4 regions of the Oleidesulfovibrio vietnamensis genome follow, and region 2 is predicted to be linked to each of the others. Evidence: predicted binding sites of a transcription regulator. Region 2 holds the regulator's gene; each other region holds the start of a gene.
The links. Region 2 encodes sigma-54, which starts transcription at its own class of promoters, with help from an activator protein. Its sites were predicted from a motif close to CTGGCACGGNNNNTGCTT; they were not measured.
Positions count from the first base shown of each region.

Region 1 (4,194 bases), 690 kb from region 2:
TTGCGACGCTTATCTTTGTTTCGTCAGCATCGGCCGGGGTGGTAACTTCCTGGCAGTATTCTTATGATGCCGGTTTTGTGGACTGGACATGGGCACAGTCCGGAGACTCCGGCGGGGTGAAGGGACCGGTCAATCTGAACGGCGAGACCGGCTACCATACCCTCTGGTGGGGCTCCAGCCTGCTTCCCTTGTTTCAGTCCCGCATTGAACTCAACGCACCTGTTTCCGGTGTGGTGAACACAGGCGGTGCGCCTGCCGCAGCCATGACCATGACGCACTACAACAGATGGACAACAAGCGCGCTTGTCTCCGGCACGGTGAAAGCCGTACTTGAACTTCAGGCGCTGGAGCCTGTGGCGGGTGAGCCTGCAACGCTTTCCACCGAACTTGATTTCAGCTTTTATGAAAAGTCTATATTTGAAGGAATGAGCCGCGATGTGTTTATTTTGAACAATCCGCAGGTCACCTTTGAAGGTTTTGAGTATGACGGTGAGTGGTACACGCTGGACTTCGGCGGGAGCTTCGGCGTTATTCCGGAATATTACATTCAGCGGATCGGGCTGGATACGGGACTTACATATTATGGATGGGTTACCTCGGAATTTGACAGTACCGTGGTGGACACCAGCTTTTCAATTTCGCATGTGATGCCCCAGCCCGCGCATGCTCCGGAGCCCGCAACAATGGGGCTTATGGGACTGGGTATGCTGGCCATGGGCGGATACGCCCTGTGGCAGCGCCGCAAAAAAAGCTGAGTTGCTGCAAGTGCTGAATCTGCCAAGCGGTCCGCCTGCGGGCCGCTTTTTTTGTGCACAAAATCCGGAATGAGTGTCTGCTCCTGTCGGGGGTGATGTCGGTAGTTATAACTGGTGTCGGATTTATTTACAGTTAAAATACAGTCAATCATGGGTAGGGTTTTGCCTAACATGTTAGATTAGATTGTGTTAGATTGCATGGAACGCTGTTTGCTTAACCAGTGTGCCTCTACCGAGGAAAGAACTCATTACTATTTGTGTAAGGAAGCTGTTATGCACACTCGTATTGTTACAATAACTGGTATTCTTGTTTTCAATCTTCTTTTTGCGGCCGTTGCTTCTGCTGCCGTGGTTACTTCGTGGGGCTACACCTACAACGCCGGTTTTACCGACTGGAAAATGTCCGACCGCTGGACCAGACCTTCTAAGTGGGGAAAAACCTGGATAGATGGCGAGAAGGCCTACAAGAATCTGTACTGGGGCGATAACTGGAACGGCTGGAGCGGAATCTCGCTGGACAGCGGAACCAGCGGTATTGTGCACACCAACGGTGATGCCGCGCATGCCATGTCCATGACGCACAGCAACTCGCCCACTTACGGCGGGTCGCTGGTATCCGGTACCGTCAAGGCCATGCTCGAACTGAGAGCTCTTGATCCGTACCATGGCTCAGAAATAGCGTTGTCCACGGCTCTGGAATTTGCATTTTATGAGACCCCCAATAACGGGCTGCTTACTGATGACGTGTTCATTCTGACCAACCCCGGGGTGACCACCGAAGGCTTCGAATACGGCGGCGAGTGGTACACGCTTGATTTCGGCAGCAGTTACGGTGTCATCCCCGAGTCCTACATCGAAGCTCTGGGGCTGGACACATCCATCACGTACTACGGCTGGCTGACTCCTGAAAATGCAGACACTACGGTGGACACCAGCTTTACCATCACGCATCGGCCGCAACCCACACCTGCGCCGGAGCCTGCAACGCTCGGGCTCATGGGGCTGGGGCTGGTGGCTCTTGGCGTGTATTCCCGTATGAAAAGAAATGTTGCGAAGCGTTCCTGATGAACCTGTCGCACCGCATACCGGCAGGCTCTGATGGCAGAGCCTGCCTTTTTTTATGCTGCTGCCATGTGCGCGAAACCATGGAGATACACCGGTACAATGCGGTGTGCGTTTGATGCCGTTTTTTCCGGAACAGCAGGCGTTATGTGTGGTGACAGGCGGGAGCAGTGCTGTAAGAAGCCCGTAAGGCCGGTGCAGGCTGTAACGCGCGTACTTTTTCCCGCAGGCGGTGCCGGGCTGTCACCGCCACTGCCTGACCAACAAGTCTCAGGTATTGCCGGGCTGTCAATTTGTGGTATAATGCAGGCGAAGGTGTCGAAAAGTATTACAGTTTCCGATGGGTTTTCCGATGTAGTACATAGTGGTAACCTGTTGACGCTATATGGAAAAAATATACAGGCACGGCGATTGCTTGTCAGATATGCCGCCTGCAACGGGTGGCTACTAAAAGCTGGGGGGAATCAGCTCATGAAAATTCGTGCTCTTTTTGCGTGCGCCGTCTTTGTGGCGGGTATTCTTGTGGCATCTGCTGCGTCTGCAGCTGTGGTCAACAGCTGGCAATACTCATACCATATCGGTTTCACCGACTGGGAAATGTCCGGCCGTAACGGAAACGTGGGTTACTGGGGGCGCCAGAAGATTGATGGCGAAAAAGCCTACACCTATCTCAGCTGGGGTTCTTGGGAAAAGCGCAGCAGCATCGAACTGAAAAGTTATACATGGGGAAATGTTGATACTGATGGTGATGCTGCCTATGCAACCACCATGACCCATACCAACATGCCCGTGACAACTGATACTCTGACCTCCGGCAGGGTGAAAGCCGAACTGGCTCTGTGGGCTCTGGATCCGTATTACGGAGAGAAAAAAGCTCTTACCACCTTTCTTGAATTTGACTTTTACGAAACACCTAACAACGGCGGACTTACCAGTGATGTGTTCATCCTGACCAATCCCGGGGTGACAACAGAAGGGTTTGAATACGACGGCGAGTGGTATACGCTGGATTTCAGCAGCAGCTACGGCATCATACCCGATTCGTATGTCGAAGCACTGAAGCTGGACAAAAGCATAACCTACTATGGCTGGCTTACACCGGAAAATTCTAAAACCTCCGTGGATTCGTATTTTTCCATCAGCCATCGTCAGCAACCCACTCCTGCGCCCGAACCCGCCACTCTGGGCCTCATGGGTATGGGCATACTTGCTCTCGGGGTTTATTCCCGCATGAAAAAGAAAAACGCGTAACATTTTTCAGCGCGTATATCGGACAGCAAACGGCAGGCTCTGGAAACAGGGCCTGCTTTTTTTGCGCAGTGCATTCCCGCCGGAAAAATGCTGTTGTGCTTTCGGGCGGATATCCAGCAGGCGTGCCGGAGGTCTTATGCCGGCGAGTGCAGTGCGCAGAGATATGCTGCCGGATGCCGCGGAGCGGACTGTAATAATAAAGCGCCCCGTAAGGAGCGCTTTATTATTGTCAGGAAAGAGAAGAAGCGGTGCGGCCGGATGAGCTGTGCCGGTCCGGCTGCCTGCGTGTCCTGTCATGTGTGCCGGTGATGGCGCGTGCCCGTTCAAGGGCTGCGTTTATGTCCGGCATAATGTTGCGGCGGCCGATAATGTCCAGTGTTCCGAGCCGCTGTAATTCCTGCAGCGGGGCCTTGCGCAGGCCGGAAAGCAGCAGCACTGTTCCGTTGGCTTTGCAGCGGGCATGCAGCAGTTCCAGAGCGTTGATGGCCGTGGAGTCTACTGTGGGCACTTTGCGCAGGCGCAATATAAAGACGGCCGGTGATTTTTCCATGATATCAAGAACGCTTTTAAACCTATCAGCCACACCGAAGAAGAATGGCCCGTCAATTTCATAGATGCGCACCCCCTGCGGGACATCACTTACGGGTTCTTCTTCAGCCCATGTCTCGGCGGCAGGCTCGCCATCTGATTCGCGGATGCGCGTGACTTTGCTCATGCGCTGCATGAAGAGCAAAGAAGCCAGAACAACTCCCACATTGACGGCCACGGTAAGGTCGACGGCCACCGTAAGTCCGAATGTAAGGCACATGACCAGCACATCAGGCTTCGGGGCGCGCAGCAGGCGCATGAATTTGTGAATTTCGCTCATGTCCCACGCCACCACAACAAGTACGGCGGCGAGGCATGCCAGCGGAATGTACCCCGCGGCCGGAGCCAGCAGTAGTACAAACAGTACCAGTACCGCAGAGTGAATCATGCCCGAGACAGGTGAGAAAGCCCCCGATCTGATGTTTGTGGCTGTTCTGGCAATGGCGCCTGTGGCGGGAATGCCACCGAAAAGTGCGGATGCGATGTTTGCCGTGCCCTGTGCTACCAGTTCAGTGTTGGCGTTGTGCCGGCTGCCTGT
Region 1 covers NZ_AP042419.1:1,360,873-1,365,066, forward strand. The annotation lists gene ACZ5D1_RS05905 (THxN family PEP-CTERM protein) at 1-755, shown strand, start outside; gene ACZ5D1_RS05910 (THxN family PEP-CTERM protein) at 1,029-1,820, shown strand; gene ACZ5D1_RS05915 (THxN family PEP-CTERM protein) at 2,289-3,068, shown strand; gene ACZ5D1_RS05920 (SulP family inorganic anion transporter) at 3,298-4,194, opposite strand, start outside.
Region 1: ACZ5D1_RS05915 (THxN family PEP-CTERM protein) is a predicted target of sigma-54. The motif match lies at 2,217-2,234, and genes of this name have one in related genera.

Region 2 (4,194 bases):
CAATGCGGTTTTTTCCGCCCCCAAAAGGATGAAGAAGTAAATGGCGGTCATTCAGGCTACAGGGTTGCGCAAGCAATACGGTTCGCGCGAAGTGGTCTGCGGCGTTTCCCTGAATGTGAAACAGGGGGAAATTGTCGGCCTGCTGGGCCCCAACGGCGCGGGCAAGACCACGACATTTTATATGCTCATAGGCATTGTAAAGCCCAATGCCGGCGAGGTGCAGCTGGATGACCTGAGCATATCCGACTGGCCGCTGCATGAACGCGCCCGTATCGGTTTGAGCTATCTGCCTCAGGAAAGTTCTGTTTTTAAAAAACTCACTGTCACTCAGAATCTGCAGATGATTCTGGAACATGTGGGATTGAGCAAAAAAGCTCAGCAGGCAAGAGCGCAGGAACTGCTTGAAGAGTTCGGCATCACCCACATCGCCGATTCATACGCCATGCACCTGTCCGGCGGTGAACGGCGGCGGCTGGAAATCGCCCGGGCCCTCATCCGCGCCCCGAAGTTCATCCTGCTTGATGAACCGTTTGCCGGCATTGATCCTCTGGCCGTGGATGATATTCAGGAAATAATCAAAAAACTGCGCGACAAAGGTATCGGGGTGTTGATCTCTGATCATAATGTGCGTGAAACATTGAATATCTGCGACAGGGCTTATCTCGTTTACGAAGGAAGGGTCATTCTGGAAGGCACTCCGGAAGCCATTGTGGCCGATCCCAAGGCCCGCAGTGTCTATCTGGGAGAGGGCTTCTGCCTGTAAGTCCCCCGGCTCCGGTTGCATCACACAGATATATGTGGCAGAAAAGAGTCATGGAATGTATTTTGGAATGATTTTTGGATAACAGAACGGAATATACGTTTCCGCTGTCTCCGGTATCAGGGCTTTGATATTCTCTGAGCAATAAAAACAAAATATATTCAGCTTTTATAATCTTAAGGATTCGGTTGAACAATGGCTTTAGAGTTACGACAGCAGCTTAAACTCGCTCAGCAGCTTGTGATGACGCCCCAGCTTCAGCAGGCGATCAAACTGTTGCAGCTTTCACGCGTCGAGCTCGTTGAAACCGTTCAGCAGGAACTGCTGGAAAACCCGTTTCTTGAAGAAACACAGGAAGAGCGCCCAGTCTCTCAGGCTGAAGAGAGAGCCCCGAGAGCAGAAGAAGCCGACCCTTTCCGTCAGGAATTGGTAAAGAATGCCGACTGGGAAAACTATCTTGGCGATTTTGCCAGTACCGGCAAACAGGCAGGCGGACGCGACGCGGAAGTGCCGGAAGAGATGACCGCCTTTGAGGCTCGTTTTTCATCCAGCCCCACGCTGGAAGGGCATCTCAGCTGGCAGCTGCGCTTGTCTTCCGCCACGGAAAAACAGCTGGACATAGCAGAAGTCATAATCGGCAACCTTTCGCCTGCGGGGTATCTGCAGGCGACGGTGGAAAACGTGGCGGAAATGGCCGGTGCCGGTACGGCAGAGGTGGAAGAAACGCTGCATCTGCTGCAGCGGCTTGATCCCGTGGGCATAGCGGCGCGTACTCCGCAGGAATGCCTTCTGGTTCAGGTCGAAGTGCTTGGATACGACCGCGACCCTGTGCTTGTCGAGCTGATCCGCGATCATCTGGAAGACCTGGAAAAACGACGGTACAAGCCTCTTCTCAGAAAATATCGTCTGGGAATGGACGACCTTAAAGAATATCTTGACCTTATCCAGACTCTTGACCCCATGCCGGGCTCCCGCTTCGGTAACGAACAGCCCGCGTATGTCAGCCCCGATGTCTACGTGTATAAAAGCGAGGATGATTTTATCATCCTGCTGAACGAAGACGGCCTGCCACATCTCCAGCTGAGTGAATTTTATAAAGAAGGCGTCAAGGGCACCACTGATAAAGAAAAGGACTACGTGCAGGAAAAAATGCGCTCCGCCTCGTGGCTTATAAAAAGCCTTTATCAACGGCAGCGAACCCTGTACAAAGTAGTTGAGAGCATTATTAAATATCAGAGGGGTTTTTTCGAGGAAGGCGTATCCCGGCTTCGCCCGCTTATTCTCAAGGATATAGCGGACGACATAGGAATGCACGAATCAACCGTCAGCCGTATTACAACAAACAAGTATGTGGCTACCCCCCATGGTATTGTGGAGCTTAAGTATTTCTTTAACAGTGCACTGGCGTTAAACGACGGAACAGAGGTAGGTTCTGAAAGTGTGAAAGCGCTGATAAAGAACCTGATTTCTGAAGAAAATCCTAAAGAACCGCTCAGTGACGAAAAGATCGGAGAAATTCTTAAAGAAAAGTTGCAAGTCAATATTGCTCGAAGAACCGTGGCGAAGTATCGTACAGCTATGGGAATCCCTTCTTCTTCGAAACGAAAAGCTGTATTTTAGGCCAAAGGATTTCCGGCAGAAATGCCTGATACTGAATCTCTGGAGGTTTTTATGAACATCGCTTTCACTTTCAAGAACTTCGAGCCTTCCGATCACTTGAAAAAGTATGCCAACCGCCGTTTTGAAAAGCTCGGACGCTTTTTGAATAAGTCAGAAAACCTTGAGTTACAGGTTCTGTTGAGCGTTGATAAATTCCGGCACAAGGCGGAAGTACAATGCACGGGCGAGGGGTTGAATCTCTCTGCAGTGGAGCAGAGCGAGGATATGTATGCCACTATTGATCTTGTGCTGGATAAGCTGGAAGCACAGGTCAAGAAACACGCAGAAAAGACTAAGGATCGGCGCCGTTCCAGCAGTGATGACAGCGTGCGTATGGATGTGTTCAATTACAAAGACAATGACGGCGTGCGCGAGCGCACCATCATTGAAACTGATGAGATTGATCCCAAACCCATGCATATTGATGAAGCTGCCATGCAGCTTGAGGCGCTGGATTACGAGTTTCTCGTTTTCAAAAACGCGCAGAACAACCGCGTGAATGTCATCTACCGTCGCAAGGACGGAGACTTCGGGCTGATCGATCCGGGATTCTAAAAAATGAAACTGGGTGAATACCTGGATAAAGACCTCATAATTCATGAGCTTTCCGCCAGCACCAAAACTGAGGTGCTGGCGGAACTTGTGAAACCGGTCATCCAAAAATATCCGGAACTGGATCAGAATACCGTGGTCCGCATTCTGCAGGACCGTGAAAATCTGGGAACAACCGGCATCGGTGACGGCATAGCCATACCGCACGGCAAGGTGGAGGGGCTTGACCACATCGTGCTGGTGGTCGGTCGCAGTTCTGAAGGGCTTGATTTTGAAGCGCTTGATTACAAGCTGTGTAACGTATTCTTTCTTGTTCTTGCTCCAGAACAGGTGGCCGGCATGCATCTGCGCATTCTCGCACAGATTTCGCGTCTGCTGAAAGACAAAGAATTCAGAGCTGAATTTGCTCAGGCAGATTCGGAAGATACCTTGTGGGAGCTTTTGCAGAAGGCGTAACGGAAAGGGGCGGACGCCGGTGGTGCCGCTCTGTCTAAAAGGTAGGAAAAGGGGTTGCGCCGTGAAAAAGAGTGAAAGTCTGCCGGTTCTTATAGTCACAGGACTTTCCGGCGCGGGCAAAAGCACGGTGCTCAATGTATTCGAGGACTTGCGCTTTTTTACCATAGACGGGCTGCCGGTGGGGGTAGTGGCCGACCTGTTGGAACATCTTGCACGTGATGCCATGGGGCGCTACCGCGGCGTGGTGCTGGGCATGGACCTGCGCCAGTTCGATTTTCTGGATGAATTCGAAGGCGCACTTATGCGGCTGGAAAAGATGGGGGTTTCTCCCCGCATCATCTATCTGGAAGCCGACAGTGATACTCTGGTACGGCGTTTTGCCACCACACGCAGACCTCATCCTCTGGAAGGCGGCGACCTGGGGCTAGAGGCCGCCGTTGAACATGAACGGAATCTGCTGGCTCCGGTGCGTGAACGTGCAGACCTTATTCTCGATACCTCAGAATTCTCCATTCACGACCTGCGGCGCATTGTACAAAAAAAATGGAGTTCGCTTGGAGGCAGCTTGAGAAGTCTGCGCGTCAACCTGATTACCTTCGGGTTCAAATACGGTGTCCCTTCCGACGCCGACATGGTTTTCGACCTGCGCTTTCTGCCCAATCCGTACTTCGACGCAAAATTAAAGGCGCTTTCAGGTAAAGACCCTGAAATACAGCAGTTTGTTCTGGGTTGCGAGCAAGGCAAGACTTTCTTTAAACGTTTTTTAG
Region 2 covers NZ_AP042419.1:2,055,734-2,059,927, reverse strand. The annotation lists gene ACZ5D1_RS09360 (LptA/OstA family protein) at 1-40, shown strand, start outside; gene lptB (LPS export ABC transporter ATP-binding protein) at 41-763, shown strand; gene rpoN (RNA polymerase factor sigma-54) at 956-2,380, shown strand; gene hpf (ribosome hibernation-promoting factor, HPF/YfiA family) at 2,432-2,974, shown strand; gene ACZ5D1_RS09340 (PTS sugar transporter subunit IIA) at 2,978-3,427, shown strand; gene rapZ (RNase adapter RapZ) at 3,489-4,194, shown strand, end outside.

Region 3 (4,194 bases), 960 kb from region 2:
GGGGCCCTGTTCGGGATTCAGACTGCCGTCCAGTTCGTTTATGACGTCCAGAGCCTTGGAGATAAGTATGCCCTTGGCAGCATAATCCCGCTGGGCAATCTTGTCTTTTGCCTGATTGAGGAACTTGATGGCTCCGTCATACAGCATAAGAAGAAGCTGCCCCTGAGAGGTGGTGGACACCTGTGTCTGGAAATAGGCATGGGCTGCCTTCTGCATGGTCGTCTCCTGTATGTCTGTCTAGCTCTTGTTCATCTGCTGTATGGCCGAACTGAGAGCCTGAGTCTGCTGGTCGTATGTGGTCAGCGTCGCTTCGAGACGCGAGAATTTAAGGCGCATGTTCTGCTCCCATTTCATCAGGCGCGTCTCTTCGCGGTCTATTTTTTCTTCAATTTCGTAGATGATGTCTTTGTAGTTGCGTTCCAGAATTTTCAGCGTGCCGTCGGTCGAGGTCATTTCCTTCAGCGTATCGGAAATTTCACCCATTTTGCCCTGACGCAGGCGCACAGCGTCGCTGTAAGAACCTTGCGTCATGTTATCCACGCGTACGGCCAGACCTTTTGCGGGGCCTTCCAAGGCGATTATCTGGTGGCTGCCCTGTTCCACCTTGGCGGCAAAGCCACCTATGGAGGCGTTTATAATGTTGCCGGAAGCGTCGATTTCGTATGCAACTTCATATTTGCCGGGCTTGGTGATGCCGTTGACGTGCGATTCGTACGAAAAGTCGGCACTGTCTGAAAGCCCTTCACCGCTGGCGGCAAACAGAGCGGCAACTTCGTCCGGTGTTTTTTCCAGCGCTTCACGCAGCTTCACGTCGTCCACTTCCAGCAGGCCGTTGTTGACCGAGCTTTCATCCGAGTTGGTCAGTATGCCTATCTGAGCGAGCGAGCTGTAAATATCACCCTTTGTCTTTCCGTCTTCCTCGTACTGGTAATCGAATCCCGGCGAGCGGTTCGATGTGATCTGCTTCAGGCGTGATGAAACCAGCTGCACACCGTAGTTGCCTGTAAGAACAGAGCCTTTTTCCGCATCAAACTGGCTGGTGGCCTTGGTGGCGTCTTCCCGTTTTTTTGCGTCGCTGACCTTGGTCAGGTCTTTAATTTTGGTGCGTACGGCATTCATGCCGTCCACAAATGCATGGACGTTTTCAATGATCTTATCAATGTCGGTGTCCACGGAAACCTGTGTCACGCCGGTATCACGCAGGTTGATGGTCAGCCCTTCTATGGCTTCGGTCAGTGTGTTGCTGGATGATTCCAGCCACGAACCGCCCGGCCAGTTGTTGATGCGGTACTGGGCGTTTTGCGGTGCCTGCTGGTGCCAGAACGCAGGGTCAAGGTCAAAGGCTGTCAGCGAGGTGGAAGAATCGATGCTGAGCGTGTTGCCCGCCCCCAGATCCATCCCTTTGAGCTGGAACATGTACTGATCGCCCGTTTTGATAAGCGAGGCTCTGACTCCCGGATTCTGGGAGTCTTTGTTGATCATGTTGACCAGCCCTTCCAGCGTGGTGCCGTTGGCAACAGAGATGGTATGCTGCTTGCCCTTGTAAGAATATACGAATTCCTGCGTGCTCCCCGAGGTGTTGATGGAGGCTTTTTTGTCGCTGAATCCGTTCTGGTAGGTCAGAATGGCATTGGTTGCCAGCTGGCCGACCTCCAGCTTGTACGACCCTTCAAGCGCCTGAGTATTGGCTTTGGCTGTGGCTATGCTGGCGTCAGAAGAGGCCGCTGTCTTGGTCATGAACTCGCTGATGGTGTCCATGCCGTCAACAATGGTCTTCAGTTTGCCTATTTCTGTACGGATATCCTGAAACGCTTCGAGGCGCTTTTCCCAGTCGCCTTTCCACAGTTCCATGCGGTTTTTCTGGATGCTTTCCACCTTTTTCAGCTGATCGATCATGGAGCTGAAATCGGTGCCGGAAGAAATACCGTCAAACCGGATGCCGCCTGAGAGCAGTTCTGTAGCCATATTTCACACCTCGGGCATTTTTTTCCTGAACGGGGTTGCCCGCAGGGTCAAATGCAAGGAAAATGCCATGCAGCCGGCCTCCGGCGCCAAAATAACTCCGCAAGGGACGCTGCAGGGGCATGTCCGTGCCACCCTGTATCACTTATCGGCGGCACACGGCAGAACTTTACCTGCCGTGTGCCGCCGACTGCCGGCTGCAATGAAAAGGCCGCCACGCTGTGACGGCCTGAAGTTCAGTATTGCCTGCGTATTTCAACGCCGGTTCATCAGGATGTCGTGAGCCTGTGCAGGGCTTCAACGGCTTTTTCGGGCTGCATGCCGCGGGCAGCGGCCATGCGCGGCAGGTTTTCCTCCGCGTCGCAGCCCCTCACGTATTCCGGCTCGACCGGCTCATGGCTCCATACCGCGTCTGCCGTGGCGGCAAGCAGCGCCTCGGGCCGCACATGGCTGAACCGTGCCGGAAGCAGCGAGTGGCTGATACCCGCCGCGGTCAGGTGCCGGCATATGGCTTCGGCGTTACGCTGCACGCCGCTGCCGAAAAGGCAGGCCTTGCAGCCGCAGGATTGTGTGACCGCGGCCATATGCGAGCACGCGTCGGCTACACCGAAGGTGGTGACCGGATGCAGGGGGACGGCTGTGCCGGTGTTGTCGGGTCTGAACCCCTGTACCATCACCTGATCACGCCGGGCGTGCAGCACGGCCCACAGCAGGGGGGAGCCGCAGTCCGCGGCGTGCAGCACCGCAGCCGCATCCGCTGCCAGCGCCGCCGTGTAGGATACTCCCGCGCAGGGTACATTGAGCGCCCGTGCCATGCCCAGCGCCGTGGAAAGGGCAAGCCGCAGACCGGTAAAACCGCCCGGACCGTTTACAACGGCAATGCGGCCGATCTGCTGCATGGACACCCGCATGCGTTTCATGGCGTCCTGTATGGCCGGAGCAAGGATTTCCGTTCCCTGCCGCGGTACGGTCATTTCAAAAGAAAACAACAGTCCGGCCTGCTGTGTGCCGTCGGCGCAGGCATTGCCTGCGGCAACCTGCAGCCTGCCTTCGGCGGCATTCAGTACCAGTGTTATTTCCTGCGGCGCGGAAGTTTCGTTACGTTGTGTCTTCATGGAATTGCGTTACTGGGTGAATAGTGAACGGGCGATGTCGTTGAACGTGGCAAGCGCCATGAGCATGAGCAGCAACACCAGCCCCGCCTGTGTGGTCAGGTGCTGTATCCGCTGGGGTACGGGCCGCCGGAAAATGGTTTCCAGCGAAAGAAACAGCAGGTGACCGCCGTCAAGCACGGGCACGGGCAGCAGGTTGAGCAGGCCCAGGTTCACACTGATAAGCGCGGTAAGCGCCAGCAGGGGAGAAAGGCCGTTCTGTGCCTGTTCGGTAACCATCTGCGCGATCATTATGGGCCCGCCGACGGTATCCAGCGGTACCACCCGCTGGAAAAGCTTGAGAAATCCCTGACCGGTGAGGGCGATCATATCCCATGTGTGCACTGCGCCTTTGGTCAAGGCGTCCACCGGACCCAACGGCTTGTGCAGCGTGGCACCCGATGCATGCACGCCGATGATCAGGGCGTGCTCGTCTTCGCCGAACAGGTTTTTACGCACCTGCTCTTCCGGTTTCACGGAAAGCGTGAGGGTTTGCGCCCCGGCGGCGGCAGGACGGCTGATGACTATTTCCACAGGGGCGCCGCTGCCCGCGCTGATGGTTTCGGAGACATCGCTCCAGTATTCTATGGTGCGGCCCTGTATGGTGAGAATGCGGTCACCCTTGCGGATGCCTGCGTGCTGTGCCGGACTGCCGTCCTGCACGCCGCCCACTTCGGGTACCAGAAACATCTGGCCCTGAACCCAGAAAAGCCCCCAGTACAGAAGCCAGGCCAGCAGAAAGTTGAACAGAGGACCGGCGGCAATGACAATCATGCGGTGCCATGCCGGTCGCAGGGCAAAGCTTTCGTGCCTGCTGAATCCTTCGGGCAGGTCGGCTTCATCCTGTTCGCCCACCAGCTGCACATAGCCCCCCAGCGGAACCAGTGCCAGACGGTAATCCGTCTGCCCGCGGCGGAAGCCGAAAAGCCGCGGCCCGAAGCCCAGTGAAAAGGTCTTGACCCCGATACCGAGACTGCGTGCTGCTGCAAAGTGGCCGAGTTCATGAAAGAAAATAAGTCCGCCGATGACAAGAATGACGGAAAGAGTGCTTACCATATAGGTTATCCAGGCGGGTTCCGAA
Region 3 covers NZ_AP042419.1:1,091,979-1,096,172, forward strand. The annotation lists gene fliS (flagellar export chaperone FliS) at 1-216, opposite strand, end outside; gene fliD (flagellar filament capping protein FliD) at 238-1,965, opposite strand; gene tsaB (tRNA (adenosine(37)-N6)-threonylcarbamoyltransferase complex dimerization subunit type 1 TsaB) at 2,232-3,077, opposite strand; gene rseP (RIP metalloprotease RseP) at 3,087-4,169, opposite strand.
Region 3: fliD (flagellar filament capping protein FliD) is a predicted target of sigma-54. The motif match lies at 2,017-2,034, and genes of this name have one in related genera.

Region 4 (4,194 bases), 1.0 Mb from region 2:
CAAACTGCTCGATGGGCACTTCGGCCACGCTGGCCAGCTGTTCGAGACCGCGCCCTATGGCGTTGGCTTCGTTGTAGCGGGTCTCGGTGTAAATATCTATTTTCCAGCCCAGCAGTTTGGATGCCAGTTTGACGTTCTGACCCTTTCTGCCGATGGCATTGGTCAGCTGATCGTCAGGCACAACCACTTCGAGCATGTTTTCCTCTTCGTCCACAATGATGCGGCTGATCACGGCGGGGCTGAGGGCGTTGCGTGCATAGGTTGCGATGTCGGGACTCCACACCACTATGTCGATGCGTTCGCCGCGCAGTTCCTGCACGATATTCTGAATGCGCGAACCGCGTATGCCCACACAGGCACCCACCGGATCGACATCGCGGTCCCGCGAGGTGACAGCCACTTTGGCGCGGCTGCCCGGATCGCGGGCAACACCCATCACCTGAACGGTTTCGTCATCCACTTCGGGCACTTCGCGTTTGAACAGCGCGGCCATGTAGTCGGGGTGCGAACGGGATACCACAACCTGCGGGCCGCGGCCTTCCTTGCGCACTTCTATGATGATGGCCTGCACGCGGTCGCCGCGCTTGTAGTGTTCGCGCGGAATCTGTTCGTCTTTGGGCAGCAGCGCTTCGGTACGGCCCAGATTGATGATCCAGCCGGTTTTGTCTCTGCGCTGAATGATGCCGCTGGCGACTTCGTTCAGGCGGTCCTTGAATTCTTCGTATATGATTTCCTGCTCGGCATCCCGCATGCGCTGGATGATGACCTGCTTGGCGGACTGGGCGGCAATACGGCCCAGATCTTCGATTTTCAGGCGAAAGCCCATCTCGTCGTCAAGCTGGACGCTGGGGTCGTGTGCGCGGGCGTCTTCCAGAGAAATCTGCGAAGCCTCGTCCTCCACTTCTTCCGTCACGATTTTGAACTGGTAAACCTCGATTTCGCCTGTTTCTTCATTGAAGTTGACTTCAAGGTCCAGCTCATCGCCGTATTTGCGGATGACGGAGGTACGTACCGCTTCTTCCAGCGTTTCGACCAGCAGTGCCCGGTCCAGCCCCCGGTCTTTGCTGATCTGGTCTATGGCTTTTTTCAATTCCATGCTCATGGGGAATTCCTCCGACTCGATATGTCCGGGCGGCCGTTAGCGCTTCTGGCCTTTTTCGCTGTCAAAATCGTAGATCAGTCTGGCTTTTTTCACATCGTCCCAGTGCGCGCTGAGTTCTTCCTGCAGGTTGTCGCCGCCTTTCAGCGGGTCTATCTGCAGAGTGAAGTTTTCGCCTTCCACGTTTCCGACAACGCCGGTAAATTTTTTCCGTCCGGGAAACTGCGCACAGGGGGCGCGCAGCACCAGTTCTGCCTTGTGTCCTTTATAGGCGGCAAGCTGTGCCGCGCTGAACAAAGGCCGTTCCAGTCCCGGGGACGACACCTCGAGGTTGTAAGCCCCGGCAATGATGTCTTCGACTTCCAGTGCCAGCCCGATATGCCGTGAGACAGTGGCGCACTGGTCGATGGTAACGCCGTCGGGTCCGTCAATATATATACGCAGAACGGCCTTGCCGCCCTGAATAAAGTCCATGCCCCACAACTCAAGGTCGAAGGACCGGATGACGGGGGTGATGATTTCCAGCAGTTGTTCGTGAATTGTTGTGACGGTCATATGCATCGTACCATGCGGTCTTGCCGCAAAAAAAAGGGGGCCTTGCCGGCCACCCCGCGTTCAGCCGCTTAGCGGCCACAGGATGTATCAATGTCCGCCGGTGATAATCCGGTCTGCCTGCACGGCGTAGGCCAGAACAGGTAGCATCCACGTGGGAACCGCACATTTGAATCGCTATCGTATATGTTGCTCCCGAGACGTTGTCAATGGCCGCAGACCAAAAAACCGGCGCCGCCGGTTAAAAGAAGGCTGAACAGGCTGGCCCGCATGTTGCATCGTGACCGGCTGTGCGGGCGCCTGTGCGCCGCGCCAAGGAGGCTGCCATGCAAGACAGTATGTATAGCGCGTTATTCGGGGCGCTTACCAACGAACACCGGCTGAACAACATCGCCAACAATCTGGCGAACGTGAATACCACCGGGTACAAACGCGACGTGCTCGCGTTCAAGGACACTTTTCTTTCCTTTGCCCATGACGAGGTGATGGAACCCATACCCAATGTGCGTTCCAAGAAGATGTTTCCGGAGCCGATACACATTGCCAAACCGCGCATAGCGCTGGCCAAGACCGATTTCAGTCAGGGCAGCCTGAAGCTGACAGGCGGTACGCTGGACATGGCCGTGCACGGCGACGGCTTTTTCAAGGTGCGTACCCCGGACGGCGAGTTCTACACCCGTAACGGCAACTTCCGTCAGACTTCCGACGGTCAGCTGGTGACGCAGCAGGGCTGGCCCGTGCTGGGAGCAGGCGGAGACATACAGATTCCGCCGCGTGCCAATCTGACAGTGGCGGAAAACGGCACCATCTATGCCGACGGTGAAGAGATAGGTCAGGTGCAGGTGGTCACGCTGGACAATCTGGATGCGCTGGAAAAACAGGGAAGCAACCTTTTCCGACTGCGTGAGGGAGCGGAGGCGCAGGAGGTTCCTGTGGAAAACCCCGTGGTGCTTCAGGGGTATCTGGAAACGGCCAACGTCGAGGTTGTTACTGAAATGGTCAACATGATCGAAGCCAACCGTCAGTTTGAAGCTTATCAGAAAATTATGCAGACCACTGATGCCGTGGACAAAATGGCCACCACTCAGGTGGGCAGAGGCCGTGCGTAACGTGCGGCAAACCGGAGGATATCCGTCATGATGCGTTCTCTCTGGACTGCTGCTACAGGTATGATCGCCCAGCAGCTTAATATTGACACCATTTCCAACAACCTCGCCAACGTGAACACACTGGGCTTTAAAAAGAGCCGCGCCGAGTTTGAGGACCTCATGTATCAGAACATGAAGATCGCAGGCTCGGTTACCGGCAACGACCAGCGTATTCCCACGGGTATTCAGGTGGGTCTTGGTGTGCGTCCCACCACCGTGCACAAATTTTTCACTCAGGGCGACTACTCCAACACGGGCAACCCGCTGGACCTCGCCATTGAAGGTGACGGGTTCTTTCAGGTTACCGTGAACGGCGAACCGGCTTACACGCGCGCAGGTGCTTTCAAGCTCAATCAGGACGGCACCGTGGTCACGGCCAACGGTTACCCGCTGGAGCCGGAATTCACCGTGCCGCCCGAAACAAAAAACGTGGTGGTGACCGAAAACGGGCACATCGCGGCGCTGGATAAGAACGGTGAAGAGCTGGCCGCGGCTGATATCCCGCTGTACACGTTCATCAACCCCGCGGGACTGCAGGCCGCCGGACGTAACCTGTACCTTGCATCGGAGGCTTCCGGTGTGGCTGTGGAGGGCGTGCCCGGCGAAGACAATGTGGGCACCATCGCGCAGGGCTTTCTGGAAATGTCCAACGTGGAAGTGGTGGACGAAATGGTCAATATGATTGTGGGGCAGCGTGCGTACGAAATGAACTCCAAGGCCATTCAGGCTTCGGACAACATGCTGCAGACGGCAACCCAGCTCAAGCGCGCCTGATGCGTCTGCGGGGGATCGTGCGTATGTGGATGTCCGTTGCAAAACCGTATTCAGGCGCCGCGGCAGAGTCTCTTTCGCGGTGTGGCCTGCGGGGCCTGCACATGGTGCTGCTGGCCGTGCTGCTGGCCGTGCTGGCTGCTGTTCCCGCCGGAGCTTCTCTTACGGGTACGTGGCGTCTGCAGCTGCGCGATGCGGCGGTGGTGCACGGAGATATGGTGCTGCTGGGTGAAATAGCTTCACCCGTGGGAGAAATGCCGCCGGAACTGTGGCAGCAGCTTGCCCGCCGGCCGTTGTGGGAATCACCGGATAAGACCGGCAGAACCATGAGCATAACCGGCCCGCGGCTGAAGCGTGCCATGCGCCGGTACCTGCCGGAACACCACCGCAAATGCCTGTACCCCGCTTCCATGGCGGTGCAGAAAGGGGGCGGCCTGTATGACGAGGCCGCTTTGCGCAAGGTGGTGGCGGACTCGCTGACTCCGCGGCTGGCCGCACTGGAAGGCGAAGCCTCGCTGCGGGATTACAGGCTGCCTGCGTTCATGTTTGTGGAAGACCCGCTGAACACTGTCATGCTGATGACGGACGATGTCCGTGCCGGAAGGCTGTCGCTGAGGCTGGCCG
Region 4 covers NZ_AP042419.1:3,072,936-3,077,129, reverse strand. The annotation lists gene nusA (transcription termination factor NusA) at 1-1,102, opposite strand, end outside; gene ACZ5D1_RS13820 (ribosome maturation factor RimP) at 1,139-1,654, opposite strand; gene flgF (flagellar basal-body rod protein FlgF) at 1,978-2,760, shown strand; gene flgG (flagellar basal-body rod protein FlgG) at 2,788-3,573, shown strand; gene flgA (flagellar basal body P-ring formation chaperone FlgA) at 3,675-4,194, shown strand, end outside.
Region 4: flgF (flagellar basal-body rod protein FlgF) is a predicted target of sigma-54. The motif match lies at 1,913-1,930, and genes of this name have one in related genera.